DNA from 2 places in the Streptomyces sp. JW3 genome. Region 2 is predicted to be linked to the other one. Evidence: riboswitches for the same ligand, from Rfam matches in the RefSeq annotation. Region 2 holds a riboswitch; the other holds the start of a gene.

Region 1 (14,723 bases), on a different contig from region 2:
CAGCTCGACGACCTCGGGGACGCCCGGCCGCTGGGACTGTGGGTGCGGGGCCGGCCCAGCCTGCGGATGTGGGCGCTGAAGTCCGTCGCCCTGGTCGGCGCCCGGGCCTGCACCGCGTACGGGGCGCACATGGCGGCCACCCTCGCCGCCGACCTCGCCGAGCGCGGCTGGGTGGTGGTGTCAGGCGGGGCCTACGGGGTGGACGGCGCCGCCCACCGGGGCGCCCTCGGGGCCGGCGGGGCCACCGTCGCCGTGCTGGCCTGCGGCGTCGACCGGCCCTACCCGCGCGGCCACGCCGAGCTGATCAGAAGGATCGCCGAACAGGGACTGGTGGCCGGCGAACTGCCGCCCGGCGAGCATCCGACACCGAGCCGATTCATCCTGCGCAACCGGGTGATCGCCGCGCTCACCCGGGGCACGGTCGTCGTCGAGGCCGCCCACCGCAGCGGCTCGCTCGTCACGGCCCGGGCGGCCGGGCGGCTGGGCCGGCACACCATAGGGGTGCCCGGGCCCGCCACCAGCGCCCTGTCCGCCGGCGTCCACGAACTGCTGCGCGGCGACGCCGTCCTCGTCACCGACGCCGCCGAGATCGTCGAGCTGGTCGGTGACATGGGCGAGCTGGCCCCGGACCGGCGCGGCCCGGTGCTCCCCACCGACCTGCTGGAGCCCGGCGCCCGGCAGGTACTGGCGGCGCTCCCGGCCCGCGGGACCGCGGCGCCCGCCGGGATCGCGCGCCGCGCCCAGACATCGCAGGACGACGCGATCGCGAGACTGTACGAGCTTCGAGCACTCGGTTACGTCGAACGACACGACGACGGCTGGAAGTTGACACGCCAGGCGATGATCTCCGCCCGAGCCGCTCGCGACCCGTGCTGACCGAGCGTGTTCGGCCGTCCGGGGGAACCCCTACGCCCTTGGGAATTCCCGTAGTTGAGGTATTCGAGTGATCACGCTGTGCGATCGCGATGTATCGGGAGAGCGTCAAGCGGAACGTATCTGCGCACCGTCGGGGGTCTTCTCTTCGCGCACCGCGACAGCTCAGTCACGCTACGCTCACGAAGACTTCCCTGTAGACCCCCACGCAGACAGGCGCCATCCAGACAGCGGACCGACAGTCCACAGACGGCACCAGAACACGGCAGAACGGCACAAGGCGACGAATGCCCCAGCACACCTCCGGGCCCGGACGGGCGGCGGTCCCCCCAGCCGCCCGCGACGGTGGCAGCGTGCGGCCGCCCGCCCCCTCGACGCTCGACGAGCTGTGGCGGTCGTACAAGACGACGGGGGACGAACGGCTGCGGGAACAGCTGATCCTGCACTACTCGCCCCTGGTGAAGTACGTGGCGGGCCGGGTGAGCGTGGGGCTGCCGCCCAACGTCGAGCAGGCGGACTTCGTGTCGTCCGGGGTGTTCGGGCTGATCGACGCGATCGAGAAGTTCGACCTGGGCCGGGAGATCAAGTTCGAGACGTACGCGATCACCCGGATCCGGGGCGCGATGATCGACGAGCTGCGGGCGCTGGACTGGATCCCGCGTTCGGTGCGGCAGAAGGCGCGGAGCGTGGAGCGGGCCTACGCCACCCTGGAGGCCCGGCTGCGGCGGACCCCCTCCGAGGGGGAGGTGGCCGACGAGATGGGGATCGCGGTCGAGGAACTGCACTCGGTCTTCAGCCAGTTGTCGCTGGCCAACGTGGTGGCGCTGGAGGAGCTGCTGCATGTCGGCGGGGAGGGCGGGGACCGGCTCAGCCTCATGGACACGCTGGAGGACACCGCCGCCGACAATCCGGTGGAGGTGGCCGAGGACCGGGAACTGCGCCGGTTCCTGGCACGGGCGATCAACACGCTCCCGGAGCGTGAGAAGACCGTCGTCACGCTCTACTACTACGAGGGACTCACCCTCGCCGAGATCGGCAATGTGCTGGGGGTCACCGAGAGCCGGGTCAGCCAGATCCACACCAAGTCGGTGCTGCAACTGCGCGCGAAACTGGCCGGATTCGGGCGTTGACCCGGCCGTCCCCGCCGCGACCGGCCGGGGCGCCGCTCGGCCGGACGGGGACGGCGTCTCCCGTCCGGGGCGGTGCGTCCGTAAAGTGGTTGACGTGCCAAGGATTCGAGCGGCCTCTGTGGCCGAGCACCGGTCGATGCAGCGTGCCGCCCTGCTGGACGCGGCACGCTCCCTGCTGTCCGAGGGCGGGACGGAGGCGCTGACCTTCCCCGCCCTCGCCGAGCGGACGGGCCTCGCGCGGTCCTCCGTGTACGAGTACTTCCGGTCGCGGGCCGCGGTCGTGGAGGAGCTGTGCGCGGTCGACTTCCCGGTCTGGGCGGCCGAGGTGGAGGCCGCGATGGCCGCCGCCGGGCGCCCGGACGCCAAGGTCGAGGCGTATGTGCGCAAGCAACTGGAACTGGTCGGTGACCGGCGCCACCGGGCCGTGGTCGCGATCTCGGCCAGCGAGCTGGACGCCGGGGCCCGGGAGAAGATCCGGGCGGCGCACGGCGGACTGGTCGCGATGATCGTCGAGGCGCTCGGCGAGATGGGGCACCGGGAGCCGCGGCTCGCGGCGATGCTGCTCCAGGGCGTGGTCGACGCGGCGGTGCGGCGGATCGAGCTGGGCGCGGCGGAGGATCCGACGGTGATCACGGACGCGGCGGTGTCGATGGTGCTGCGGGGTGTACGGGGCTGATGGGCTCCGGGCGGGCGGGGCGTACCGGGTGCGGCCTCGTGCGGGGCGTGCCGGGTGCGGCCTGGTGCCTCCGGTGCTGCCTCCTGCGCGGTGGTGACACCCGCATCGGCTTCCACCACCATGGTGACACCCGCATCGGCTTCCACCACCATGGGGCCATGAACCCGCCCGGCACCGCATGGATCACCGTCGCCGCGTACGAGAACCTGCCGGACCGCCCGACTCCGGCTCCGCTGGCGGCGGTCCGCGCTTGACTGCGTGAGCGCGGCATCGACTGGATGCCGTTCGGGCCGGGCACGACTGGTTCGGCGTACAGGTGCGGGCCGGTGCGCTGCGGAGCCTCGGGCTCCACCCCGACCAGCCCTCTTCCGCCGCCGTGGGACCGTCTCCGCCCGGCTGGTGGCACGCCGCCGCCGAACGCCGGGCCCGGCACCTGGGCCGCTCCTGACGAGTACCGGTGCGAGCCGGGGCGCGGGCAGGCGGTGGTACCCCCGTACGTGCGGCCCGGCGCAGGTCAGGGGAGTGGTACTCCCAGCACCGGCAGCAGTCGGGACGGGCCGCCGTTCAGCAGCCACGGGGGCAGCAGAGACAGTGGGTTCAGGTAGGTGTCGGCGCTGCGCAGGCCCCAGTGGAGGCAGCCGGCCGGGCAGTGGGCGCTTGGTGCCTCCACCGTGCCGACCGGGTCGCCGGCCGCCACCTCGTCGCCCTTGGCCACCGAGGCCCGTACCGGTTCGTAGGTCGTGCGCAGCGGCGGCGTGCCGGTGCCCGCCAGTTCCACCGAGACGACGCCCCGGCCCGCCACCCGCCCGGCGAACGTCACCCGGCCCGCCGCCACCGCCCGCACCGCGGCACCGGGCGCGGCCGCCAGGTCCACCCCGCGGTGGCCCGGCCCGTACGGCGTCGCCGGCGGCGCCCAGCCCCGCAGGACGGCGGGCCGCCCACCGGTCGGCCAGGTCCGGGCGACGGCCGGGACGGCCGCGGAGTCGGACGCCGTGGCCACCTCCTGTATCGACATCGACATCGACATCGACATCGGCATCGACATCGGAGAAACCGGCAGGGCCAGAAGCAGGGCCAGGAAAAGGACCGGCACCAGCCATCGCCGCCGCCACGCCCGCGCAGGCATCCATCGCGCCATCCATCGCGCCACCCATCGTCTCGCTCGCATGCGAGAACCGTCCCCGGAACGGCCGGTCCGCGCCGGGGCCTGTGGACTACTCGCCGGTTGTGGACAGCGGCGTCACCCGGTGCTCCCCGGGTCCCGTACACTTCTGGTGGCGACCCGGGTGACCGGGTCGACTTCGCACGCCCCGGCACGAGACAGCACCAAGCCTCGGGTCAGCGCCCCTCGGTCCTCAGTGGCACGGCGCACAGCGGGCGTCAGGCGCGGAAGCCGTCCGGCATCCGCGGCACAACCGAGAACTTCAAGGAGATACGGCCATGGCCGTCGTCACGATGCGGGAGCTGCTGGAAAGCGGCGTCCACTTCGGTCACCAGACCCGTCGCTGGAACCCGAAGATGAAGCGCTTCATCTTCACCGAGCGCAACGGCATCTACATCATCGACCTGCTCCAGTCGCTGTCGTACATCGACCGCGCCTACGAGTTCGTCAAGGAGACCGTCGCCCACGGCGGCACGGTCATGTTCGTCGGCACGAAGAAGCAGGCGCAGGAGGCCATCGCCGAGCAGGCCACCCGCGTCGGCATGCCCTACGTCAACCAGCGCTGGCTGGGCGGCATGCTCACCAACTTCTCGACCGTCTACAAGCGCCTGCAGCGCCTCAAGGAGCTCGAGCAGATCGACTTCGAGGACGTCGCCGCGTCCGGTCTGACCAAGAAGGAGCTTCTCGTGCTCTCGCGCGAGAAGGCCAAGCTGGAGAAGACCCTCGGCGGTATCCGCGAGATGTCCAAGGTGCCCAGCGCCGTCTGGATCGTGGACACCAAGAAGGAGCACATCGCGGTCGGTGAGGCCCGGAAGCTCAACATTCCGGTCGTCGCCATCCTCGACACCAACTGCGACCCCGACGAGGTCGACTACAAGATCCCCGGCAACGACGACGCGATCCGTTCCGTCACGCTGCTCACCCGGGTGATCGCCGACGCGGTCGCCGAGGGCCTCATCTCCCGCTCCGGTGTCGCCACCGAGGGCAAGGGCGACAAGGCCGCGGGCGAGCCGCTGGCCGCGTGGGAGCGCGACCTGCTCGAGGGCGAGAAGAAGGCCGAGGAGGCGCCCGCCGCCGACGCCGAGAAGCCGGCCGAGGCCGCTGCCGAGGCTCCGGCCGCGGAGGCGCCCGCCGCCGAGGACGCCCCGGCTGCCGAGGCCCCCGCCGCCGAGGCCACCGAGGCTCCGGCCACCGAGGCCCCCGCCGCGGACGCCGAGCAGGCCTGACCCCTCACCACCTTCGGGTTCTGAACGGCGGGGGCCCACGAAGCCCCCGCCGTTTCGGCCCGTAGATCTTCAGACTTCGAGAGAGATTCCTGAATCATGGCGAACTACACCGCCGCCGACGTCAAGAAGCTCCGTGAGCTCACGGGCGCCGGCATGATGGACTGCAAGAAGGCGCTGGACGAGGCCGAGGGCAGCGTCGACAAGGCCGTCGAGGCGCTCCGTATCAAGGGCCAGAAGGGCGTCGCCAAGCGCGAGGGCCGCTCCGCCGAGAACGGCGCGGTCGTCTCGATCATCGCCGACGACAACTCCTCCGGTGTCCTCGTCGAGCTGAAGTGCGAGACGGACTTCGTCGCCAAGGGTGACAAGTTCCAGGCCGTCGCCACCGCGATCGCCGAGCACGTCGCCAAGACCGCCCCGGCCGACCTGGAGGCGCTGCTCGCCTCCGAGATCGAGGCCGGCAAGACCGTCCAGGCGTACGTCGACGAGGCCAACGCCAACCTCGGCGAGAAGATCGTCCTGGACCGCTTCGCGCAGTTCACCGACGGCTACGTCACCGCCTACATGCACCGCACGATGCCCGACCTGCCGCCGCAGATCGGTGTCCTCGTCGAGCTGGACAAGCCCAACGCCGAGATCGCCAAGGGCGTCGCCCAGCACATCGCCGCGTTCGCGCCGAAGTACCTCTCCAAGGACGACGTGCCGGCCGAGGTCGTCGAGTCCGAGCGGCGCATCGCCGAGGAGACCACCCGCGCCGAGGGCAAGCCCGAGGCCGCCCTGCCGAAGATCGTCGAGGGTCGCCTCAACGGCTTCTTCAAGGACGCCACGCTGCTCGGCCAGCCGTACGCGCTGGACAACAAGAAGTCGGTCCAGAAGGTCCTGGACGAGGCCGGTGTCAGCCTGAAGCGCTTCTCGCGCATCAAGGTCGGCATCTGAGTCCGCACCGCGACGGACGCCCGGCCCCGGTAGGGTCGGCAGCAGTCGTCCGCGCACCCGCGTGTGGCGGACGACCGCAGATCTGACGAGGAGGCCATTGCCGCGCAGGGATGAACCCACCCCCCGGCAATGGCCTCCTTCGTATGTGTGACCCACGTAAAAGAGGCGAGATCTCCATGACCACCACCAAGGCCGAGAAGAGCGACGACGGCAAAGTGAGCGGCCGGTTTCTGCTGAAGCTGTCCGGAGAGGCGTTCTCCGGCGGCGGGGGCCTGGGCGTCGACCCCGACGTGGTGCACGCCATCGCGCGCGAGATCGCGGCCGTCGTCCGGGACGGCGCGCAGATCGCGATCGTCATCGGCGGCGGGAACTTCTTCCGCGGCGCCGAACTCCAGGTGCGCGGCATGGACCGGGCCCGCTCCGACTACATGGGCATGCTCGGCACCGTGATGAACTGCCTCGCCCTCCAGGACTTCCTGGAGAAGGAGGGCGTCGACTGCCGGGTGCAGACCGCCATCACCATGGGCCAGGTCGCCGAACCCTACATCCCGCTGCGCGCCGTGCGGCACCTGGAGAAGGGCCGCGTGGTCATCTTCGGCGCCGGCATGGGCATGCCGTACTTCTCCACCGACACCACCGCCGCCCAGCGCGCCCTGGAGATCGACGCCGAGGCGCTGCTCATGGGCAAGAACGGGGTGGACGGGGTGTACGACTCCGACCCGAAGACCAACCCGGACGCGGTCAAGTTCGACGCCCTCGGCTACGGCGAGGTCATCACCCGGGACCTGAAGGTCGCCGACGCCACGGCGGTCACCCTCTGCCGTGACAACAAGCTCCCGATCGTCGTCTTCGAACTCCTGAAGGCCGGCAATATCGCCCGAGCCGTCAAGGGTGAGAAGATCGGCACGCTCGTGGGCGACGGGGCCGACCGCAACTGACCCCCGGGCCGGGGGATGGACAATGTCCTGCCGGTCGGGAACCGTGCAGGAACAAGACGCGACGCAGCCGGCCGCCGCCCCTACGAGGAACCGCAGCCGGGCCTACTCAAGACACGCAGGAGCAAGTGGTGATCGAAGAGAGCCTCCTCGAAGCCGAGGAGAAGATGGAGAAGGCCGTCGTGGTCGCCAAGGAGGACTTCGCCGCGATCCGCACCGGACGTGCGCACCCGGCGATGTTCAACAAGATCGTGGCCGACTACTACGGCGCGCCGACGCCGATCAACCAGCTGGCCTCGTTCTCCGTGCCCGAGCCGCGGATGGCCGTGGTCACGCCGTTCGACAAGACCGCGCTGCGCAACATCGAGCAGGCGATCCGTGACTCCGACCTGGGCGTCAACCCGAGCAACGACGGCAACATCATTCGCGTGACGTTCCCGGAGCTGACCGAGGAGCGCCGCCGCGAGTACATCAAGGTGGCCCGGAGCAAGGGCGAGGACGCCAAGGTCTCGATCCGTTCGGTGCGCCGCAAGGCCAAGGACTCCATCGACAAGCTGGTCAAGGACGGCGAGGTCGGCGAGGACGAGGGCCGCCGCGCGGAGAAGGAGCTCGACGACACCACCGCGAAGTACGTCGCGCAGGTGGACGAGCTCCTCAAGCACAAGGAAGCGGAGCTGCTCGAGGTCTGATGAACGACTCTTCCTGGGGGGCGCCGCCACAAGCCGGGTACTGGGGGCCGTCCGAGCAGGGACCTGTCCAGGGGGCTGCCCCGGCGGGTCCCGCCTACGATGCGCCGTACGCGCAGCAGACTCGGCCCATGCCCATCGTGCCCGACGACGTACCCGGCTTCGGCGGAGACCAGGATGACGACCGGGGGGCCGCCGCTCGGCAGGGCGGTCCCTTGTTCCGCGACCCGACCGCGCCGACCGCGCCGCAGAATCCGGAGCCCATGCCCGCCGCCGCCCCGCAGCCGGCGCCCCCGCCGCAGAAGAAGAGCGCGGGGCGCGACCTGGGTGCGGCCATAGGGGTCGGGGTCGGGCTCGGCGCGGTGATCGTCGCGTCGCTGTTCTTCGTCAAGGCCGTCTTCGTGGGCGTCGTCGTGGTCGCCGTGGTGGTCGGGCTGTGGGAGCTGACCAAGCGGCTGGACGAGCGCAAGGGCATCCACGCGCCGCTGGTGCCGCTCGCGGTCGGCGGCGCGGCGATGGTGATCGCCGGGTATGTGAAGGGCGCCGACGGCGCGTGGGTCGCCATGGCGCTCACCGCGCTCGCCGTCCTGGTCTGGCGGATGACGCGGCCGCCGCAGGACTATCTGCGGGACGTCACGGCGGGCGTCTTCGCGGCGTTCTACGTGCCGTTCCTGGCCACGTTCGTCGCCATGATGCTGGCGGCCGACGACGGTCCGTGGCGGGTGCTGGTCTTCCTGATACTGACGGTCGTCAGCGACACCGGCGCCTACGCGGTCGGCTGGCGCTTCGGCAAGACCAAGCTGGCGCCGCGCATCAGCCCCGGCAAGACCCGCGAGGGTCTGGTCGGCGCGGTGACCTTCGCGATGGCGGCGGGCGCGCTGTGCACGCACTTCCTGATCGACGGCGGCACCTGGTGGCAGGGCCTGCTGCTGGGCCTGGCCGTCGCGGTCAGCGCCACACTGGGCGACCTCGGCGAGTCGATGATCAAGCGCGATCTCGGCATCAAGGACATGGGCACGCTGCTGCCGGGGCACGGCGGAATCATGGACCGGCTGGACTCGCTGTTGCCCACGGCGCCGGTGGCCTGGCTGCTGTTGGTGATCTTCGTCGGATCGGGCTGACCTGCGGTTTGTGCGTTGAGGGGCCCGTTGTCCACAGGGTGGCGGGCTCCTCTTCGTATGTCTGCGACACTGGATGAGCTATGCCTGCACCCGGAGAACTCACATTCGTCGCCCCGCGCGGAGCCAAGAAGCCGCCGCGGCATCTCGCCGACCTCACGCCCGCCGAGCGCAAGGAGGCGGTCGCCGCGGCCGGTGAGAAGGCGTTTCGCGCCAAGCAGCTCTCGCAGCACTACTTCGCGCGGTACGCGCACGAGCCGGAGCAGTGGACCGACATCCCGGCCGGTTCGCGGGAGAAGCTGCGCGAGGCGCTGCTGCCCGAGCTGATGACCGTCGTACGGCATCTGTCGACGGACGAGGGGACCACCCGCAAGACGCTGTGGCGGCTGTTCGACGGCACGCTCGTCGAGTCGGTGCTCATGCGCTACCCGGACCGGGTGACCATGTGCATCAGTTCGCAGGCGGGCTGCGGCATGAACTGCCCGTTCTGCGCCACCGGGCAGGCCGGGCTGGACCGGAACCTGTCGACCGCCGAGATCGTGCACCAGATCGTGGACGGTATGCGGGCGCTCAGGGACGGGGAGGTCCCTGGGGGCACCTCCCAGGCCGGAGGCTCTGGGGGAGGGCCGGCGCGGCTGAGCAACATCGTCTTCATGGGGATGGGCGAGCCGCTCGCCAACTACAACCGGGTGGTGGGCGCCATCCGGCGGCTGACCGACCCCGAGCCGGACGGCGTGGGGCTGTCGCAGCGCGGCATCACCGTGTCGACGGTCGGTCTCGTGCCGGCCATCCACCGCTTCTCCGACGAGGGTTTCAAGTGCCGGCTCGCGATCTCGCTGCACGCCCCCGACGACGAGCTGCGCGACACCCTCGTGCCGGTCAACACCCGGTGGAAGGTGCGCGAGGTGCTGGACGCAGGGTTCGCGTACTCCGCGCGGTCGGGGCGCCGGCTGTCCATCGAGTACGCGCTGATCCGGGACATCAACGACCAGGCCTGGCGCGGTGACCGGCTCGGCCGGCTGCTCAAGGGTAAGCCGGTGCACGTCAACCTCATCCCGCTGAACCCGACGCCGGGCTCCAAGTGGACCGCCTCGCGGCCCGAGGACGAGAAGGCGTTCGTCGAGGCCATCGCGGCGCACGGGGTGCCGGTGACCGTCCGGGACACGCGCGGGCAGGAGATCGACGGGGCGTGTGGCCAGCTCGCCGCCAGCGAGCGGTAACCTGACCGACGTAAGAACACATCTTCATATTCCGACAGGGGAGCGCCACAGCGCTGAGAGTGCGGCACCGGCCGCAGACCCTCCGAACCTGGCCCAGGTCATTCTGGGTAGGGAGATCGGTCATCACTCGAGCTGTTGCGCCCTGCCCGGGACCCGCGAGGGACCCGGGCAGGGCCGCGTCTTCTCCTGGACGTCCCAGGAGGAATCAGTGAGCATCACCGGCATCACCGGCATCACCAAGAAGAGCGTGGCCGCGGCGGCCGTCGGGCTGGGGCTGGTCGCGCTGTCCGCGTGCGGGTCGTCGTCCGAGGAGGCGGCGGGCGGGGACAGCAAGACCGTCACGCTCGTCAGCCATGACTCGTGGGCCGCGTCGAAGAGTGTCATCGCCGCCTTCGAGAAGGAGTCCGGGTACCAGGTCAAGGTCCTGGAGGACGGCGACGCCGGGCAGGCCGTCAACAAGGCGATCCTGACCAAGGACAACCCGCAGGGCGACGTCTTCTTCGGCGTCGACAACACGCTGCTCTCCCGCGCCCTCGACAACGGGCTGTTCCAGCCGTACGAGGCGAAGGGCCTGGACCGGGTCGACGAGCAGTACCAGCTGGACGCCGGCCAGCACCGGGTCACGCCGGTCGACTACGGCGACATCTGCGTCAACTACGACAAGGCGTACTTCAGCGAGCACAAGATCGACCCGCCGGCCTCCTTCGCCGACCTGGTCAAGCCCGCGTACAAGAACCTGCTGGTGACGGAGAACGCCGGTACGTCCTCGCCGGGGCTCGGGTTCCTGCTCGGGACCGCCGCCGCGTACGGGGACGGGGGCTGGCAGGCGTACTGGAAGAAGCTCCGGGCCAACGGCGTCAAGGTGGTCGACGGCTGGGAGCAGGCGTACAACGAGGAGTTCTCCGGGTCGGCCGGCGGGAAGAAGGCCGGCGGGGACCGGCCGCTGGTCGTGTCCTACGCGTCCTCGCCGCCGGTCGAGGTCGTCTACGCCGACCCGCAGCCGAAGACCGCGCCCACGGGGGTCGCGACCGGCACCTGCTTCCGGCAGACCGAGTTCGCCGGGCTGCTGAGCAACGCGCAGAACCCGGCGGGCGGCAAGGCGTTCCTCGACTTCCTGATCAGCAAGAAGTTCCAGGAGGACATGCCGCTCAACATGTACGTCAACCCGGTCGTCGACGACGCCGAGCTGCCTGCCGTGTACGCGGACAACACGCCCACCGTGGAGAACCCCGAGACGATGGCGCCGGCGAAGATCGCGGCCGGCCGGGACGACTGGGTCAAGTCGTGGACCTCGCTCGTACTGAAGTGACGGGCGCGCGCCGGGGGAGCGTCGCGCGGCTCGGGCTGATGGCCGTGCCGGTGGCGTTCTTCGCCGTCTTCTTCGCCTGGCCGGTGGCCGCGATCGTGGCGCGCGGGCTGAAGGACGACAGCGGCTGGCACCTCGGCCGGATCGCCGACGTGGCCGGCTCCGCCGACGTCCGGCACGTGCTGTGGTTCACCACCTGGCAGGCGCTGGCCTCCACCGCGCTCACCCTGCTGATCGCGCTGCCCGGCGCGTACGTCTTCGCCCGGCTGGACTTCCCCGGCAAGCAGGCGCTGCGGGCCGTGGTCACGGTGCCGTTCGTGCTGCCGACCGTCGTGGTCGGTACGGCGTTCCTGGCGCTGGTCGGGCGCGGCGGGCTGCTCGACGACCTGTGGGGCCTGCGGCTGGACACCACCGTGTGGGCGATCCTGCTCGCGCACGTCTTCTTCAACTACGCCGTCGTGATCCGCACCGCCGGCGGCCTGTGGGCGCAGCTCGACCCCCGGCAGGAGGAGGCGGCGCGGATGCTCGGGGCGTCGCCGTTCGCCGCCTGGCGGCGGATCACGCTGCCGGCGCTGGCGCCCGCCGTGGCCGCCGCCGCGCTGATGGTGTTCCTGTTCACCTTCACCTCCTTCGGCGTCGTACAGATCCTCGGCGGACCCGCCTTCGCCACCCTGGAGGTGGAGATCTACCGGCAGACCTCGCAGTTGTTCGACCTGTCCACGGCGGCCGTGCTGACCCTGGTCCAGTTCGGCGCGGTCGCCGCGATCCTCGCCGTGCACGCCTGGACGGTACGGCGGCGGGAGACCGCGCTGCGGCTGGTGGACGCCTCGACGACCGCGCGCCGGCCGCGCGGGGCCGGGCAGTGGGGGCTGCTGGCCGGGGTGCTGGCCACCGTCGCCGTACTGGTCGTGCTGCCGCTGGCGGTGCTGGTGCGGCGGTCGCTGGACGGCGGGTTCGGCTACTACCGGGCGCTCACCCACGAGGACGGCGGCACCTTCCTCGTCCCGCCGATCGACGCGATCGGCAACTCACTCCAGTACGCCGTCGCCGCCACCGCGATCGCCATGGTGATCGGCGGGCTCGCGGCCGCCGCGCTGACCCGGCGGGACGCGGGCCGGCTGGTGCGCGGCTTCGACGCGCTGCTGATGCTGCCGCTCGGGGTGTCGGCGGTGACGGTCGGGTTCGGGTTCCTGATCGCGCTGGACGAGCCGCCGCTGGATCTGCGGTCGTCCTGGATTCTCGTACCGCTCGCGCAGGCGCTGGTCGGGGTGCCGTTCGTGGTGCGGACCATGCTGCCGGTGCTGCGCGCGGTGGACGGGCGGCTGCGGGAGGCGGCGGCCGTGCTCGGGGCGTCGCCCTGGCGGGTGTGGCGGGAGGTGGACCTGCCGATGGTGCGGCGGGCGCTGCTGGTGGCGGCCGGGTTCGCGTTCGCGGTGTCGCTCGGGGAGTTCGGGGCGACGGTGTTCATCGCGCGGCCCGACAACCCGACGCTGCCGGTGGCGGTGGCCCGGCTGCTGGGCCGCCCCGGCGACCTGAACTACGGCCAGGCGATGGCCCTTTCGACGATTCTGATGCTGGTGTGCGCGGTGGCCCTGCTGGTGCTGGAGCGGCTGCGGACCGACCGGAGCGGGGAGCTGTGAGCATGCTGAGCCTGCGCGAGGTGACCGTCCGCTTCGGCGGGCGGGCCGTGCTGGACGCCGTCGATCTCGACGTCGCCGAGCACGAGGTGGTGTGTGTGCTCGGGCCCAGCGGCAGCGGCAAGTCGACGCTGCTGCGGGTGGTCGCCGGGCTCCAGGTGCCGGCCGCCGGGCGGGTGCTGCTCGACGGACGGGAGCGGACCGGCGTACCCGCGCACCGGCGCGAGGTCGGCCTGATGTTCCAGGACCACCAGCTGTTCCCGCAGCGGGACGTGGCCGGAAACGTCGCCTTCGGACCCCGGATGCGGGGTGCCACGCGCGCCGAACAGCGGGAACGGGTCGCGGAGTTGCTGGCGCTGGTCGGGCTGCCGGGCGCCGGGCGGCGGTCGGTGGCCGCGCTGTCCGGCGGCGAGCAGCAGCGCGTCGCGCTGGCCCGGGCGCTGGCGGCCCGGCCCCGGCTGCTGATGCTGGACGAGCCGCTCGGCCAGCTCGACCGCTCACTGCGGGAGCGGCTTGTGGTGGAACTGCGGGAGCTGTTCGGCCGGTTGGGGACGACCGTGCTGGCGGTCACGCACGACCAGGGCGAGGCGTTCGCGCTGGCCGACCGGGTGGTGGTGATGCGGGACGGGCGGATCGCCCAGCAGGGCACGCCCCTTGAGGTGTGGCAGCGGCCCGCCGACGCGTTCGTCGCCCGGTTCCTCGGCTTCGACAACGTGGCCCCGGCGACCGTCGCCGGGGCGGTCGCCGACACCCCCTGGGGCAAGGTGCCGGTGCCCGAGGGCAGCGCGCAGGGCGCCCGGCCGGTACTGGTCCGCCCGGCCGGTGTCCGGCTGGTCGCCGCCGACGCGGGACTGCCCTGCACGGTCACCGCCCGCACCTTCAGGGGCACCCATGTCGCCGTGCGCCTCCAGCCGGCGGGGGACGCGGAGCTGCCCCGGCTGGAGGCGGCCTGTGCGCTGCGGGCCGCGCCGGAGGTGGGTGAGCGGGTCGGGGTCGAGTTCGACGCGGCGGAAATCGTCGTGCTCGGGTGATCGTCCGCTCATAAGGTGCGGGCATGACGCTGCTCGCACATGACCGGTACTGCGACGAGATCACCCACCAGGCGGGGCAGTTGCGGGAGCTGCTGACCGCCGGCGCCGACCTGGGCGCCACCGTGCCGACCTGCCCCGAATGGACCCTGGAGGACCTGGTGCGGCATGTCGGCCGCGCCCTGCGCTGGACCGGGCACCTGGTGCGCACCCGGGCCTCGGCCGAGGTCCCCATGGACCAGGTGGCCGGCGTGGCGGGGCCCGCCGGGCGGGGGGACGCCGCCGCGCTGGACGAGTGGTTCGCCGAGGCCGCCTCGCTCGTCGTCGGTGCGCTGCGGGCGGCCGGACCGGACGGGTACGCCTGGTCCTGGATGGGCCGGAACGACGCCGGGTTCTGGGCCCGCCGGATGTGCCACGAACTGGTCGTGCACGGCGCGGACGGGGCGCTCGCGGCGGGCCGGGCCCCGTGTCCGGTCGCGGCCGAGGTGGCCGCCGACGCGCTCGACGAGTGGTTGGAGATCGTCCAGTTCGTGCAGCGCGCGCTGCCCGACGGGTCGGCCAAGGACCTGCGGGCACCCGGGCGGAGCATCCATCTGCACGCCACCGACACCGACCCGGGGCTGAACGCCGAGTGGCTGATCGAGCTGCCCGAGGAGGGCGTCAGCTGGCGCCGCGGTCACGAGAGGGCGACGGTGGCGCTGCGCGGGCCGCTCACCTCCGTGCTGCTCGCCTTCTACCGGCGGCTGCCGCCCAACGCGCCGGAGCTCCAGGTGATCGGCGACCCCGAGGTGCT
Region 2 (14,723 bases):
GGCAGGGACGAGAGCATCGATCTTTGCGTCAATCTCGGTCACCCCTCAAGCCTGCCATCTGCCACTGACACGCGGAAGCGGGGGCCCTGTGACCTGGGCCGTCGGGGGTGCGTATGGCTGCGGCGGCCTGCGCGGGTCCGGTGGGGGTGCGCGTTGCGCCCCCCGGTTTGGTGGTGGGTCGGGGCCGGGGTGGGGGGGGTGTCCGTCCTCGGAACGGCGCGGAATCGGTCTGCTCCGGGGGTGGAACGGGTTGACGCGCCAACCGCTGCGGGCGGACACCCCCCACCCCGTCCCCTTCCCGCCGCGGGCGGCCCCATCACGGTCGGACTGGTGGTACGGGTCAGGCCGTCGCCGACTTCAGTGGTCTGGCGGGGTCCGTCAGCAGGCGGGGGTTCATCGGCGTGCCCGTCTCGATCAGGCGGCGGCCCTGGGCCAGGTCTCTGGGGCGGCCCACCGCCAGGAGCGCCACGAGCCGGTTCTCGCGCAGCCAGCACACGGTCCAGGCGGGTGAGGCGGGGTCGCCGCGCCACAGGGTGGTGTCGCCGGCCGGGTGGTGTCCGGCGTACTGGACGAAGCGGCCGAACTGCTCGGACCAGAAGTACGGCACCGGGTCGTAGACCGCCGCGGGCTCCCCGGCGGCGGCGCCGATGATGTCCGCGGCCACCGTGCGCGGGCCCTGGAGGGCGTTGTCCCAGTGGTGCACGAGCAGCCGCTCGCCGTAGCGGCCGGAGGGGAAGGACGCGCAGTCGCCGACGGCGTGCACGTCCGGTGCGCAGGTGCGCAGGCGGTCGTCGGCCAGGATCTCGCCGTGGGCGCCGAGGGCGATTTCGGAACCGGCCAGCCAGCCGGTGGCGGGCCGGGCGCCGATGCCGACGACGACCGCGCCGGCGGGCACCCGCGTGCCGTCGTCCAGGAGCACCGCGCCGGGCTCGACGCGGTGCACGCGCGCGTGGGTGCGCAGTACGGCGCCGGCGTCGGCGTACCAGTCGGTCATGGGGGCGGCGACCTCGGCGGGCAGCGCGCCGGCGAGCGGCCGGTCGGCGGCCTCCACGACGGTCACCGCGCAGCCGGCCTCCCGCGCGGCGGTGGCGAACTCGGCGCCGATCCAGCCCGCGCCGACCACCACCACGTCGTGCTGCCGGTCCAGCACCGGGCGCAGCCGTTCGGCGTCGTCCAGGGTGCGCAGCAGGTGGACGCCGGGGACCCCGTCGGCGCCGGGCAGCCGGAGGGGCTCGGCGCCGGTCGCCAGGACCAGGGCGTCGTACGGCACGGGTCCCGCGGCGGTGTCCAGCAGGTGCTCACCGGGGCGGACGCCCACGGCCTCCTGGCCGAGCCGGAGCTCGATGCCGAGCGCCTCGAAGTCGATGTCGAAGGCGGATCCCTCGGCGGTGCCCAGGAGGACGGCCTTGGACAGCGGGGGGCGGTCGTACGGCTGGTGCGGTTCGGCACCGATCAGGGTCACGGTGCCGGTGAAGCCCTGTTCGCGCAGGGCGACCGCCGTCTGTACGCCGGCCATGCCCGCGCCCACGACGACCACGCGCCGCGCGGGGCCGCCCCGCTGCTGCGTCTGCTCGCTCACCTGATCACCTTAGTCAGCTGACGCAGTGTCGGTCAGGGGGCACGTTCAGTGAGCTGCTGCACAGTCGGCGACCTGTTCCACCACGCTGGTGCCGCTGCCGGACCGCGACTCCCACTGCCAGGTCTCCGCCAGCCGCACCCGCCCGTCCGGCAGGGCGACGGCGGTCGACACGCAGTGTCCGCAGGCGGTGCTGCCGTCGGTGCGCAGCTGTACGTAGCGGAAGTCGAGCCGGTCCCCCGCGCGGGTGCCCACCAGGTGGCCGCGGACGACGTCGCCGCCGGCGTACTCGGCCCACACCGTGCCGTCCTGCTCGTGGTAGGTGAAGCGGGTGCGGGTGCCGACCTGGCCGGGTGCCTGGTCGGCGACCGGGGCGAACACGAGACCGTCGAGCGAACGGACCACGGGCGGGACGCTCCCTTACAGAGGCTGATATCGAACAGTTAGGGTGGCCAACGTAAGGCACTCGCGGGAGCCCGGACGCACCGGGCTGAGAGGGAGGCTGGCGGCCTCCGACCGTACGAACCTGATCCGGGTCATGCCGGCGAAGGGAGGGGCTGGACGCCTATGTCAGCCATGTCAGGCACATCCGACGTGCTGGTCGTCGGGGGCGGGATCATCGGGCTGGTCACCGCGTGGCGGGCCGCGCAGCGCGGGCTGGTCACGGCGGTGCTGGACCCGGCGCCGGGCGGCGGCGCCGCGCGGGTGGCGGCCGGGATGCTGGCCCCCGTCACCGAGCTGCACTACGGCGAGCAGACCCTGCTGGCGCTGAACCTGGCGTCGGCCCGCCGCTATCCGGAGTTCGCCGCCGAACTGACCGACGCGACCGGGCACGACCTGGGCTACCGCCGGTGCGGCACGCTGGCCGTCGCGCTCGACGCCGACGACCGGGCGCACCTGCGGGACCTGCACGCCTTCCAGCAGCGGTCGGGCCTGGCGGCCGAGTGGCTGTCGGGGCGGGACTGCCGGCGCCTGGAGCCGATGCTCGCGCCGGGCGTGCGCGGTGGGCTGCGGGTGGACGGCGACCATCAGATCGACCCCCGGCGGCTGGCGGCGGCGCTGCTGGCCGCCTGCGAGCGGGCCGGCGTGGTCTTCCACCGGAGCACGGCCGAGCGGCTCACCGTCGCCCAGGAGCGCGCCACGGGCGTCTTGACGGCCGAGGGCGCCCCGCTCGCGGCCGGGCGGGTGGTGCTGGCGGCCGGCAGCCTCAGCGGCCGGCTGAAGGGCGTCCCGGACGGTGTGCTGCCGCCGGTCCGGCCGGTGAAGGGCCAGGTGCTGCGGCTGACCATGCCCGCCGGACGGCCGCCGCTGCTGCACCGCACCGTCCGCGCGGTGGTGCGCGGCAACCCGCTCTACCTGGTGCCCCGCACCGGCGGCGAACTCGTCGTCGGCGCCACCAGCGAGGAGCTGGGCTGGGACACCACGGTCACCGCGGGCGGCGTCTACGAGCTGCTGCGCGACGCCCACGAGCTGGTCCCGGGCATCACCGAGCTGCCCCTGACGGAGACCCTGGCGGGCCTGCGCCCCGGCTCCCCGGACAACGCGCCGCTGCTCGGCCCGACCGCCCTGGCCGGCCTGCTGCTGGCCACCGGGCACTTCCGCAACGGGGTGCTGCTCACCCCGGTCACCGGCGACGTCATGGCGCACGTCCTGACCACCGGTGAGCTGCCCGAGGAGGCCCGCCCCTTCGCCCCCGGGCGGTTCGCCGCCGCCCCCGCACCCACGGAGCAGCCCGTATGAGCCTGCGCATCTCGGTCAACGGGGAGCCGCGCCAGGTGGCCCCCGGCACGGCGCTGGACGCCCTCGTCCGGACCCTCACCCGGGCGCCGTCCGGAGTGGCCGCCGCCCTCAACGAGACCGTCGTCCCGCGCGCGCGGTGGGCGGCCACCGCGCTGTCCGACGGCGACCGCGTCGAAGTACTCACCGCCGTCCAAGGAGGCTGACCCCACATGGCCGACGATCCCTTCGTCCTCGGCGGTACGTCCTTCGCGTCCCGGCTGATCATGGGCACCGGCGGGGCGCCCAGCCTGGACGTGCTGGAGCGGTCCCTGGTGGCGTCCGGGACCGAGCTGACCACGGTCGCCATGCGGCGGGTGGACCCGTCCGCGCACGGCTCCGTGCTGTCGGTGCTGGACCGGCTCGGCATCCGGGTGCTGCCCAACACGGCGGGCTGCTTCACCGCCGGGGAGGCGGTCCTGACCGCCCGCCTGGCGCGCGAGGCCCTCGGCACCGACCTGGTCAAACTGGAGGTCATCGCCGACGAGCGCACCCTGCTGCCGGACCCGGTCGAGCTGCTGGACGCGGCCGAGACGCTGGTCGACGACGGTTTCACGGTGCTGCCGTACACCAACGACGACCCGGTGCTGGCGCGGAAGCTGGAGGACGTCGGCTGCGCGGCGGTCATGCCGCTGGGCTCGCCGATCGGGTCCGGGCTCGGCATCCGCAACCCGCACAACTTCCAGCTGATCGTCGAGCACGCACGCGTACCGGTGATCCTGGACGCCGGGGCCGGTACGGCGTCGGACGCGGCGCTGGCGATGGAGCTGGGCTGCGCGGGCGTGATGCTCGCCTCGGCGGTGACCCGGGCGCAGCAGCCGGTGCTGATGGCGGAGGCGATGCGGCACGCGGTGGAGGGCGGCCGGCTGGCCCGGCGGGCGGGGCGCATCCCGCGCCGGCACTTCGCCGCGGCGTCCTCCCCGGTGGACGGCATGGCGGCGCTGGACCCGGAGCGGCCGGCGTTCTGACCCGGGCCGCACCTCGTGGGTCGCGTCACAGGTCGGCCCCAGTCGTGCCCCGGCTGCGGCCGTCCACAGCCGTCTGTCAGCGACGGCTCGTACACTCACCTGCGTGGACACGACCCTTCAGGACCCTCTGGTCGGGCAGCTGCTCGACGGCCGGTACCGCGTCGACGCGCGGATCGCGGTCGGCGGGATGGCCACGGTCTACCGGGCCGTGGACACCCGCCTGGACCGTGTGCTCGCGCTGAAGGTGATGCACCCGGCGCTCGCGGCCGACGGCACGTTCGTGGAGCGGTTCATCCGGGAGGCCAAGTCGGTCGCCCGGCTGGCCCACCCCAACGTGGTGCAGGTCTTCGACCAGGGCACCGACGGGGACTACGTCTACCTGGCGATGGAGTACGTCTCCGGCTGCACCCTGCGCGACGTGCTGCGCGAGCGCGGGGCGCTCCAGCCGCGCGCGGCCCTGGACATCCTGGAGCCGGTGCTGGCCGCGCTCGGCGCCGCGCACCGCGCGGGGTTCGTGCACCGCGACATGAAGCCGGAGAACGTGCTGATCGGGGACGACGGCCGGGTCAAGGTCGCCGACTTCGGCCTGGTCCGGGCCGTGAACACGGTCACCAGCACCACCGGCGCGGTGCTGGGCACCGTCTCCTACCTGGCGCCCGAGCAGATCGAGCACGGCACCGCCGACCCGCGGGTGGACGTCTACGCCTGCGGGGTGGTCCTGTACGAGATGCTGACCGGCGCCAAGCCGCACCATGGCGACTCCCCCGCCCAGGTGCTCTACCAGCACCTCAACGAGGACGTGCCGCCCCCGTCGGCCGCCGTGCCGGGCCTGGCGTTCGAGCTGGACGACCTGGTCGCGACGGCGACCGCGCGCAACCCCGAGATCCGTCCGCACGACGCGGTGGCGCTGCTCGGCCGGGCCCGCGAGGCGCGCGGGACGCTCACCGCCGGCCAGCTGGACGCCGTACCGCCGCAGGCGCTGTCCGACGGGGCCGGCGGCCATGACAACGCCGACGACCGTACGAGCGTCATCCCGCGCGCGCTGACCATGATCCGTCCGCTGCCCGTCAACGACGACGGCGCGGACGGCTACGACCGCACCAGCCGGCTGGACACCCCGCCGCCCCCGCCCCGGCGCGGCCCCGGTCTGCGCCGCGGCCCGCTCGCGATCGTCGTCGCCGTGCTGCTGGCGCTCGGCGTCGGCGCGGGCGTCTGGTACATCAACTCGGGCCAGTTCACCGAGGTCCCGCCGCTGCTGGAGAAGACCGAGGCGCAGGCCGAGGACCGGCTGGAGCAGGCCGGTCTGGACGTCGGCGACGTCAAGCACGCGTACAGCGACACGGTGGACCGCGGCGCGGTGATCAGCACCGATCCGACGGCGGGCACCCGGATCCGGAACAACGACTCGGTGTCGTTCACCGTCTCCGACGGCCCCGAGACGGTGAAGCTGGCCGATGTGGCGGGTTACCGCCTGGACCGGGCCAGGTCGGTGCTGAAGCAGGACGGGCTGGAGCCCGGCATGGTCACCCGCGCGTTCAGCGACGACGTCCCCAAGGGTTTCGTGATCTCCACCGAGCCGGGGTCGGGCACCACGGTGCGGGCCGGTTCGGCGGTCGCGCTCACCGTCAGCAAGGGCCGCGCGGTCGACGTCCCGGACGTCACCGGCGACGACCTGGAGGACGCCCGCGCCGAGCTGACCGAGGCCGGTCTGAAGGTGGAGGTCGCGGCGGCGAAGGTGACCTCCGACGACTACGCGGCGGGCGAGGTGGCGCGGCAGTCGCCGGGCGACGGCGAGCAGGTCGCCGAGGGCGCCACGGTGACGCTGACGGTCTCCAAGGGGCCGGAGCAGATCGAGGTGCCGGACGTGGTCGGTGCCGACGTCGACGACGCCCGGCAGGAGCTGGAGGACGCCGGCTTCGAGGTCGAGGAGGACCGCGGGCTGCTCGGTCTGTTCGGCGACACGGTCAAGAGCCAGTCCGTCGAGGGCGGCGACACCGCCCCGAAGGGTTCCAAGATCACCCTGACGATCCGCTGACGAGCCGCTGGCGGCTCGCTGGCGGCCCGCTGACGCCCGCTCACGGTGATCTGCCGGCGGTGATCCGCTGACGGTGATCCGCCGGCACCCGGGCCGCCGGCGGTCGGCGCCCGGCACCTGGCACCTGGCACCTGGCACCTGGCATCCTGGATCGGGACATGAGCACAACACACTCGCCCTCGCCGTCGCCCTCCCCCGCCCGCCGCAACCCCGTCGGCGCCCACGTCCCGGTCGCCGGCGGCCTGCACTCCGTGGGCCTGCCGTACGCCCGTGACCTGAAGGCGGAGGCCATCCAGGTCTTCGTCGCCAATCCGCGCGGCTGGGCCACCCCGGCCGGCAATCCGAAGCAGGACGAGGCGTTCCGCGCGGCCTGCGCGGCGGAGTCGGTCCCCGCCTATGTGCACGCCCCGTACCTGATCAACTTCGGTTCGCACACCGAGGCGACCGCGGCGAAGTCGGTGGAGTCGCTGCGGCACTCGCTGCGCCGGGGCCGGGAGATCGGCGCGCTCGGCGTGGTGGTGCACACCGGCAGCGCGACCGGCGGCCGGGACCGGGCGGTGGCCCTCGCGCAGGTACGGGAGCGGCTGCTGCCGCTGCTGGACGAGCTGACCCACGACGACGACCCGTATCTGCTGCTGGAGTCGACGGCCGGCCAGGGCGCCTCGCTGTGCGCCCGGACCTGGGACTTCGGGCCGTACTTCGAGGCGCTGGACGCCCATCCGAAGCTGGGCGTCTGCCTGGACACCTGCCACATCTTCGCCGCCGGGCACGACCTGGCCGGACCGGCCGGTATGCACCAGACCCTCGATCTGCTGGTGGACACCGTCGGCGCGGGCCGGCTGAAGCTGATCCACGCCAACGACTCCAAGGACGTGGTGGGCGCCCACAAGGACCGGCACGCCAACATCGGCGCCGGTCACATCGGCGAGGACCCGTTCCGGGAGCTGATGACCCACCCGGCGACGGCGGGTGTCCCTCTCATCATCGAGACCCCCGGCGGCAAGGAGGGCCACGCGGCCGACGTGGAACGGCTGAAGAAGCTCCGGGACGGCTGAGCCCGAAAGGACCGCGGCCCTAGAGCTCGGGGCCGTCCCCCGGTTCCTCCTGGTAGGAGTAGCGCTGCTCGCGCCAGGGGTCGCCGAGGTTGTGGTAGCCGCGTTCCTCCCAGAAGCCGCGCCGGTCCGCGGTCATGTACTCGATGCCGCGGACCCATTTGGGGCCCTTCCAGGCGTACAGGTGCGGGACGATCAGCCGGAGCGGGAAGCCGTGCTCGGCGGTGAGCAGTTCGCCGTCCTTGTGGGTGGCGAAGAGGGTGCGCTCGTCGGCGAAGTCCGCCAGCCGCACATTGGCGCTGTAGCCGTACTCCGCCCAGACCATCACATGGGTGACGGCGGGGGCGGGCGGGGCGATGCCGAGGAGGGTACGGGCGGGGATGCCGCCCCACTCGGCGCCGAGCATGCTGAACTTCGTCACGCAGTGCAGATCGCCCACCACCGTGGTGTACGGCAGGGCGGTGAACTCCTCGTGGTTCCAGCAGTGCTTCTCGCCGTCGGCGGTGGCGCCGAAGACCCGGAACTCCCAGCGCTCGGGCCGGAACTTGGGCACCGGCCCGTAGTGGGTGACCGGCCAGCCGCGCTGGAGCCGCTGCCCCGGCGGCAGCTCCCCCGACTCGTCTCCCACCGGCTGACCCATGACTCCATCCTGACAGACCGGGGCCGTTGTCCAGGAACGGGCCTATTTAAAGTCAGCCTTAAAGCCGAGCAATAGCCAACAAAATGGACTAAGCCAGGACTTACTTACTAAGTGAAGACTTACTGGACGATCTTCGAAACCAATGCAATCATGCGGCGCAACCTGCCAGTTCCCGTGTGGAAGGAGCCTCTGCGATGCAGGGCGACCCCGAGGTCATCGAATTCCTCAACGAGCAGCTGACCGCCGAGCTGACCGCGATCAACCAGTACTTCCTGCACTCGAAACTCCAGGATCACAAGGGCTGGACGAAGCTCGCCAAGTACACGCGGCACGAGTCCTTCGACGAGATGCGGCACGCGGAGATCCTCACCGACCGCATCCTGCTGCTGGACGGACTGCCGAACTACCAGCGGCTCTTCCACGTCCGGGTCGGCCAGACGATCACCGAGATGTTCCAGGCGGACCGGGAGATCGAGGTCGAGGCCATCGACCGGCTGCGCCGGGGCGTCGAGGTGATGCGGAACAAGAACGACATCACGTCCGCGAACATCTTCGAGGCGATCCTCGCCGACGAGGAGCACCACATCGACTACCTGGACACCCAGCTGGAACTGATCGAGAAGCTGGGCGAGCCGCTGTACCTGTCGACGGTGATCGAGCAGTCCCAGCCGGACGCCTCCGGCCCGGGAACGCAGAGCTACTAGGCGGCTTCGGGAAGCCGCGCCGTCAGCGGGGCCGGCGCACCCTGGTCGATCAGCTCGCGGCGGGGGCAGGCGCCCCGGCCCAGCAGGGCCTGGATGCGCCGTACGCAGCCGCCGCAGTCGGTGCCCGCCTTGCAGGCGGAGGCGATCTGCCGGGGGGTGCAGGCACCGGCGTCCGCGTGGGCCTTCACCTGTTCCTCGGTCACACCGAAGCAAGAGCAGACGAACACGCGGTTCACCTCCCGGGCGGGGTCATGGTCGTGCCGTACCGAACTGCGCCGGTGAGGCAAACCTAACCTTACCCATCCCGTAGGTGCGGCAAAAGTGGAGGGGGCGCGGATCCTGTGTGACCCGCGCCCCATTTACTTCCGTAAAGCGTCTCTACTGGTACTTCCGTAAAACGTCTCTACTGGTCCCGGTACATCTCCGCGACCAGGAACGCCAGGTCCAGCGACTGGCTGCGGTTGAGCCGGGGGTCGCAGGCCGTCTCGTAGCGCTGGTGCAGGTCGTCGACGAAGATCTCGTCGCCGCCGCCCACGCACTCGGTGACGTCGTCGCCGGTCAGCTCCACGTGGATGCCGCCCGGGTGGGTGCCGAGCGCCTTGTGCACCTCGAAGAAGCCCTTGACCTCGTCGAGCACGTCGTCGAAGCGGCGGGTCTTGTGGCCGGAGGCGGCCTCGTAGGTGTTGCCGTGCATCGGGTCGGTGATCCAGGCGACGGTCGCGCCGGACGCGGTGACCTTCTCGATCAGCTCGGGCAGCTTGTCGCGGACCTTGTCGGCGCCCATCCGGACGATGAACGTCAGCCGGCCCGGCTCGCGCTCCGGGTCGAGCCGCTCGATGTACTGGAGCGCCTCCTCGGCCGTGGTGGACGGGCCGAGCTTGATGCCGATCGGGTTGCGGATCTTGGAGGCGAACTCGATGTGCGCGTGGTCCAGCTGCCGGGTGCGCTCACCGATCCACACCATGTGCCCGGAGACGTCGTACAGCTGCCCGGTGCGGGAGTCGACCCGGGTCAGCGCGGACTCGTAGTCGAGCAGCAGCGCCTCGTGGGAGGCGTAGAACTCGACGGTCTTGAACTCCTCCGGGTCGGTGCCGCAGGCCCGCATGAAGTTCAGCGCGTTGTCGATCTCCCGGGCGAGCTGCTCGTAGCGCTGGCCGGAGGGCGAGGACTTCACGAAGTCCTGGTTCCAGGCGTGCACCTGGCGCAGGTCGGCGTAGCCGCCGGTGGTGAAGGCGCGCACCAGGTTCAGCGTGGAGGCGGAGGCGTGGTACATCCGCTTGAGCCGCTCGGGGTCCGGGATCCGGTCCGCCTCGGTGAAGGCGAAGCCGTTGACCGAGTCGCCCCGGTAGGTGGGCAGCGTCACGCCGTCGCGGGTCTCGGTCGGCTTGGACCGCGGCTTGGAGTACTGGCCGGCGATCCGGCCGACCTTCACCACCGGCACGGAGGCGGCGTAGGTGAGGACGGCGCCCATCTGGAGGAGGGTTTTGAGTTTGTTCCGGATGTGGTCGGCGGACACCCCGTCGAACGCCTCGGCGCAGTCGCCGCCCTGGAGGAGGAACGCCTCTCCCTCGGCGACGGCCGCCAGCCGGGCACGCAGCTGGTCGCACTCGCCCGCGAAGACGAGCGGCGGAAAGCTCTCCAGTTCGGCGACGACCTCGTTAAGGGCCGCCTGGTCCGGATACTCCGGCTGCTGGGCCGCGGGGAGGTCTCGCCAGGTGTTCACTGCAACAGAGGAAGCGTTAGCGGTCACGCACTCAGGTTACGGGTTGGTTGCCGGGAGTCCGCCACACCGCTCAAAGTATGGGACACCGCGGACCTGGGGTAGGGTGCCGGGCATGTTCGCGCAACTGACCCAGAACTGGTGGTGGACCGCTCCTTCGGCGGCCCGCTGACTGCGCGTACTCAAGACTTCGCGAAGGCCGCCCGAGAGGCGGCCTTCGGTGTTTCCGGCTCCGGGTCCGTCTCTCCTTCCCAGAAGGAACCCGACCACCGATGGAACACCTGCTCGATCTTCTCGACGATCCGCGCCCCTTCGCCCTGCTGCGCCGCCGCACCCCCGGTCATGACCAGGAGACGGTGGAACTGCTGCGCGGGCCGGTGACGGAGTACCCGTGCCTGGCCGACCTGCCCGCCGACTGCCTGGCCCTCGTCCCCTTCCGGCAGATCCGCGAGCGCGGCTTCGACGTCCGCGACGACGGCACCCCGCTGCTGGCGCTCACCCCCGAGGAGCGGTACGAGATCCCGCTCGCCGTCGCCCTGGCCCAGCTCCCCGCGCACGAGGTCCAAGTCGAGGGCGGTGGCTTCGACGTCGGGGACGCGGAGTACGCGGAGATCGTCGGGCGGGTGCTGGACGAGGAGATCGGGCGGGGCGAGGGCGCCAACTTCGTGATCCGGCGGACCTACCGGGGGCGGATCGACGGGTTCGGGCGGGCCGACGCGCTGGCGCTGTTCCGGCGGCTGCTGGCCGGCGAGCGGGGCGCGTACTGGACGTTCGTCGTGCACACGGGGGACCGGACGCTGGTCGGGGCCAGCCCCGAGGTGCATGTGCGGATGAGCGGCGGCACGGTCGTGATGAACCCGATCAGCGGCACGTACCGCTATCCCGCCGAGGGCCCGACCCCCGAGCACCTGCTGCGCTTCCTCGCCGACGCCAAGGAGATCGAGGAGCTGTCGATGGTGGTCGACGAGGAACTGAAGATGATGTGCACCGTCGGCGACATGGGCGGGGTCGTCGTCGGGCCGCGGCTGAAGGAGATGGCGCACCTCGCGCACACCGAGTACGAGCTGCGCGGCAAGTCCTCGCTGGATGTGCGGGAGGTGCTGAGGGAGACCATGTTCGCGGCGACGGTGACCGGCTCGCCGGTGCAGAACGCCTGCCGGGTCATCGAGCGGCACGAGAGCGGCGGGCGCGGCTACTACGCGGGCGCGCTGGCGCTGATCGGGCGGGACGAGGGCGGGGCGCAGACCCTCGACTCGCCGATCCTGATCCGGACCGCCGACATCGGCGCGGACGGGCGGCTGCGGGTGCCGGTCGGGGCGACGCTGGTACGGGGCTCCGACCCGGCCGGCGAGGTGGCGGAGACGCACGCCAAGGCGGCCGGGGTGCTGGCCGCGCTGGGCGTACGGCCCGGCCGGCCCCGGGCACAGGCCGCGCGGCCCCGGCTCGCCGACGATCCCCGGGTGCGGGCCGCGCTGGACGGGCGCCGGTCCTCGCTGGCGCCGTTCTGGCTGCGGATGCAGGAGCGGTCCGGGGAACTGACCGGGCACGCGCTGGTCGTCGACGGGGAGGACACCTTCACGGCGATGCTGGCGCACGTGCTGCGCTCGGGCGGCCTGGACGTCACCGTGCGGCGGTACGACGAACCGGGGCTGCGAGCGGCGGTGCTCGGGCACCCGGGCGGGCCGGTGGTGCTGGGGCCGGGGCCGGGCGACCCGTCCGACCTCACCGATCCCAGGATGCGGCTGCTGCGCTCGCTCACCGCCGATGTGCTGCGCGGCCGCCGGCACGAGGTGCTCGGCGTCTGCCTCGGGCACGAGCTGATCGCGGCGGAGCTGGGGCTGGACATCGTACGGAAGGAAGTGCCGTACCAGGGGGCGCAGACGGAGATCGAGCTGTTCGGGCGGCGGACGGCCGTCGGGTTCTACAACAGCTTCGTGGCGCGCTGCGACGAGGAGAGCGGCGCGGCGCTGGCCGCGCACGGGGTCGAGGTCAGCCGGTCGGCGCAGGGAGAGGTGCACGCGCTGCGCGGGCCGGGGTTCGCGTCCGTGCAGTTCCATCCGGAGTCGGTGCTGTCGCTGGACGGCGCGGCGATCGTGCGGGAGCTGGTGGGTCAGCTGCGCGGCACGAGCACGTTCTCGGAGCGGCGGCCGGCCCGGTAGTCCTGGACGTTCTTCACCGTGGCGTCGACGATCTGGCCGACGGCGTCCACGGTGTAGTACGCCTGGTGCGAGGTGACCAGGACGTTGGGGAAGGTGACGAGGCGGGCCAGGGTGTCGTCCTCGACGGCGGTCAGTGACTTGTCGAGGAAGAACAGGCCCGCCTCCGCCTCGTAGACGTCCAGGCCGACGCCGGTGAAGCGGCCCGCGCGCAGTTCGCCGACCAGGGCGGCGGTGTCGACGAGGCCGCCGCGGCTGGAGTTGACCAGGATCGCGTCGTCGCGCATGGCCTTCAGGGCCCGTGCGTCGATCAGGTGCCGGGTCTCGGGCATCAGCGGGACGTGCAGGGTGATCAGGTCGGAGTCGGCGAGGAGTTCCTCCTTGGCGACGTAGCGCATGCCCAGGTCCAGGCAGGCCGGGTTCTCGGTGACGTCCCAGCCGAGCAGCCGCATGCCGAAGCCGTGGGCGATGCGGGCGAACGCCTCGCCGATCCTGCCGGTGCCGAGCACGCCGGCGGTGCGGCCGTGCAGGTCGCGGCCCATCAGGCCGTCGAGGCGGAAGTCGAAGTCGCGGGTGCGGTTGGAGGCGCGCACGATCCGGCGGTTGACGGCCATGGCGAGCGCCCAGGCGAACTCCGCGACCGAGTACGGCGAGTAGGACGAGACCCGGGCCACGGTCAGGCCGAGGCGCTCGGCGGTCTCCAGGTCGACGTTGTTGAAGCCGGTGGAGCGCTGGGCGACCATCCGGGTGCCGCCGGCGCCGAGGATCTCCAGGACGCCGGCGCCGAGGTCGGCGTTGACGGAGGTGGAGACGATCTCGTGGCCGGCCGCGACGGGGGCGGTGTCCGCGTTGAGGAAGACGTCCAGGCAGCGCACCTCGGCCCGGCCCGCGAAGGCCCGCTCGATCAAGGGCTGCTCGTCGGCCTGCACTCCGAAGGCGAGGATCTCCACGGCGGGCACTCCCGGTTCGCTCGGCCGGTCCATCGGCTGGTGCACCCGAATATAGGGCGCGCGATCCGGGCCCGCCGCTCAGCCGAAGAACACCCCGACCTCGTCGTACAGCTTCGGGTCGACGGTCTTCAGTCGGGCGGTGGCCTCGGCGATGGGGACCCGGACGATGTCCGTGCCGCGCAGCGCGACCATCGTGCCGAAGTCGCCGTCGCGCACGCAGTCGATGGCGTGCAGCCCGAACCGGGTGGCCAGCCAGCGGTCGAAGGCGCTCGGGGTGCCGCCGCGCTGGACGTGGCCGAGGACCGTGGTGCGGGCCTCCTTGCCGGTCCGTTTCTCGATCTGCTTGGCCAGCCACTCGCCCACCCCGGACAGCCGTACGTGGCCGAAGGAGTCCAGCGACTGGTCCTTGAGCACCAGCTCGCCGTCCCGGGGCATGGCGCCCTCGGCGACCACCACGATCGGCGCGTACGACGCCCGGAACCGGGAGGTCACCCAGGCGCAGACCTGCTCGGTGTCGAAGCGCTGCTCGGGGATGAGGATGACGTTGGCGCCGCCGGCCAGGCCCGAGTGCAGGGCGATCCAGCCGGCGTGCCGGCCCATGACCTCGACGACCAGGACCCGCATGTGCGACTCGGCGGTGGTGTGCAGCCGGTCGATGGCCTCGGTGGCGATGCCGACCGCCGTGTCGAAGCCGAAGGTGTAGTCGGTGGCGGACAGGTCGTTGTCGATGGTCTTCGGTACGCCGACGCAGGGCACGCCGTACTCGTCGGCGAGGCGGCCGGCCACGCCGAGGGTGTCCTCGCCGCCGATGGTGATCAGCGCCGAGACGTCCAGCCGGCCGAGGGTGTCCTTGACCCGCTGGATGCCGTTCTCGTGCTGGAGCGGATTGGTCCGCGAGGAGCCGAGGACGGTGCCGCCGCGGGGCAGGATGCCGCGCACGGCCGGGATGTCGAGGCGGACGGTGGCGCCCTCCAGCGGGCCGCGCCAGCCGTCCCGGAAGCCGACGAAGTCGTAGCCGTACTCCTGGACGCCCTTGCGGACCACGGCCCGGATGACGGCGTTGAGCCCGGGGCAGTCACCGCCGCCGGTCAGTACTCCGACCCTCATCGCGCAACCCCTTCGTCACGGTGGGTGGGTCAGGCCACT

What was found. Region 2 has a riboswitch for thiamine pyrophosphate ahead of thiO (glycine oxidase ThiO). Riboswitches for the same ligand answer to the same signal wherever they lie in the genome.
Region 1: linked by a shared signal. The riboswitch ahead of ACTT8P_RS14505 (thiamine ABC transporter substrate-binding protein) and the one ahead of thiO (glycine oxidase ThiO) in region 2 are both predicted to bind thiamine pyrophosphate.

Annotation. Positions count from the first base shown of each region.
Region 1 is NZ_JBQOUX010000029.1:77-14,799, reverse strand. It holds gene dprA (DNA-processing protein DprA) at 1-876, shown strand, start outside; gene whiG (RNA polymerase sigma factor WhiG) at 1,161-2,003, shown strand; gene ACTT8P_RS14545 (TetR/AcrR family transcriptional regulator) at 2,122-2,679, shown strand; gene ACTT8P_RS14540 (peptidoglycan DD-metalloendopeptidase family protein) at 3,194-3,712, opposite strand; gene rpsB (30S ribosomal protein S2) at 4,120-5,067, shown strand; gene tsf (translation elongation factor Ts) at 5,164-6,000, shown strand; gene pyrH (UMP kinase) at 6,177-6,938, shown strand; gene frr (ribosome recycling factor) at 7,067-7,624, shown strand; gene ACTT8P_RS14515 (phosphatidate cytidylyltransferase) at 7,624-8,742, shown strand; gene rlmN (23S rRNA (adenine(2503)-C(2))-methyltransferase RlmN) at 8,823-9,959, shown strand; TPP riboswitch at 9,986-10,091, shown strand; gene ACTT8P_RS14505 (thiamine ABC transporter substrate-binding protein) at 10,168-11,268, shown strand; gene ACTT8P_RS14500 (ABC transporter permease) at 11,307-12,905, shown strand; gene ACTT8P_RS14495 (ABC transporter ATP-binding protein) at 12,908-13,933, shown strand; gene ACTT8P_RS14490 (maleylpyruvate isomerase family mycothiol-dependent enzyme) at 13,957-14,723, shown strand, end outside.
Region 2 is NZ_JBQOUX010000044.1:357-15,079, forward strand. It holds gene ACTT8P_RS19295 (Rv2175c family DNA-binding protein) at 1-42, opposite strand, end outside; gene ACTT8P_RS19300 (NAD(P)/FAD-dependent oxidoreductase) at 341-1,579, opposite strand; gene ACTT8P_RS19305 (hypothetical protein) at 1,625-1,981, opposite strand; TPP riboswitch at 2,035-2,146, shown strand; gene thiO (glycine oxidase ThiO) at 2,153-3,316, shown strand; gene thiS (sulfur carrier protein ThiS) at 3,319-3,519, shown strand; gene ACTT8P_RS19320 (thiazole synthase) at 3,526-4,320, shown strand; gene pknB (Stk1 family PASTA domain-containing Ser/Thr kinase) at 4,424-6,355, shown strand; gene ACTT8P_RS19330 (deoxyribonuclease IV) at 6,514-7,410, shown strand; gene ACTT8P_RS19335 (sulfite oxidase-like oxidoreductase) at 7,430-8,047, opposite strand; gene bfr (bacterioferritin) at 8,242-8,751, shown strand; gene ACTT8P_RS19345 ((2Fe-2S)-binding protein) at 8,748-8,978, opposite strand; gene ACTT8P_RS19350 (class II 3-deoxy-7-phosphoheptulonate synthase) at 9,155-10,501, opposite strand; gene ACTT8P_RS19355 (anthranilate synthase family protein) at 10,744-12,630, shown strand; gene ACTT8P_RS19360 (2-hydroxyacid dehydrogenase) at 12,582-13,577, opposite strand; gene ACTT8P_RS19365 (6-phosphofructokinase) at 13,656-14,684, opposite strand.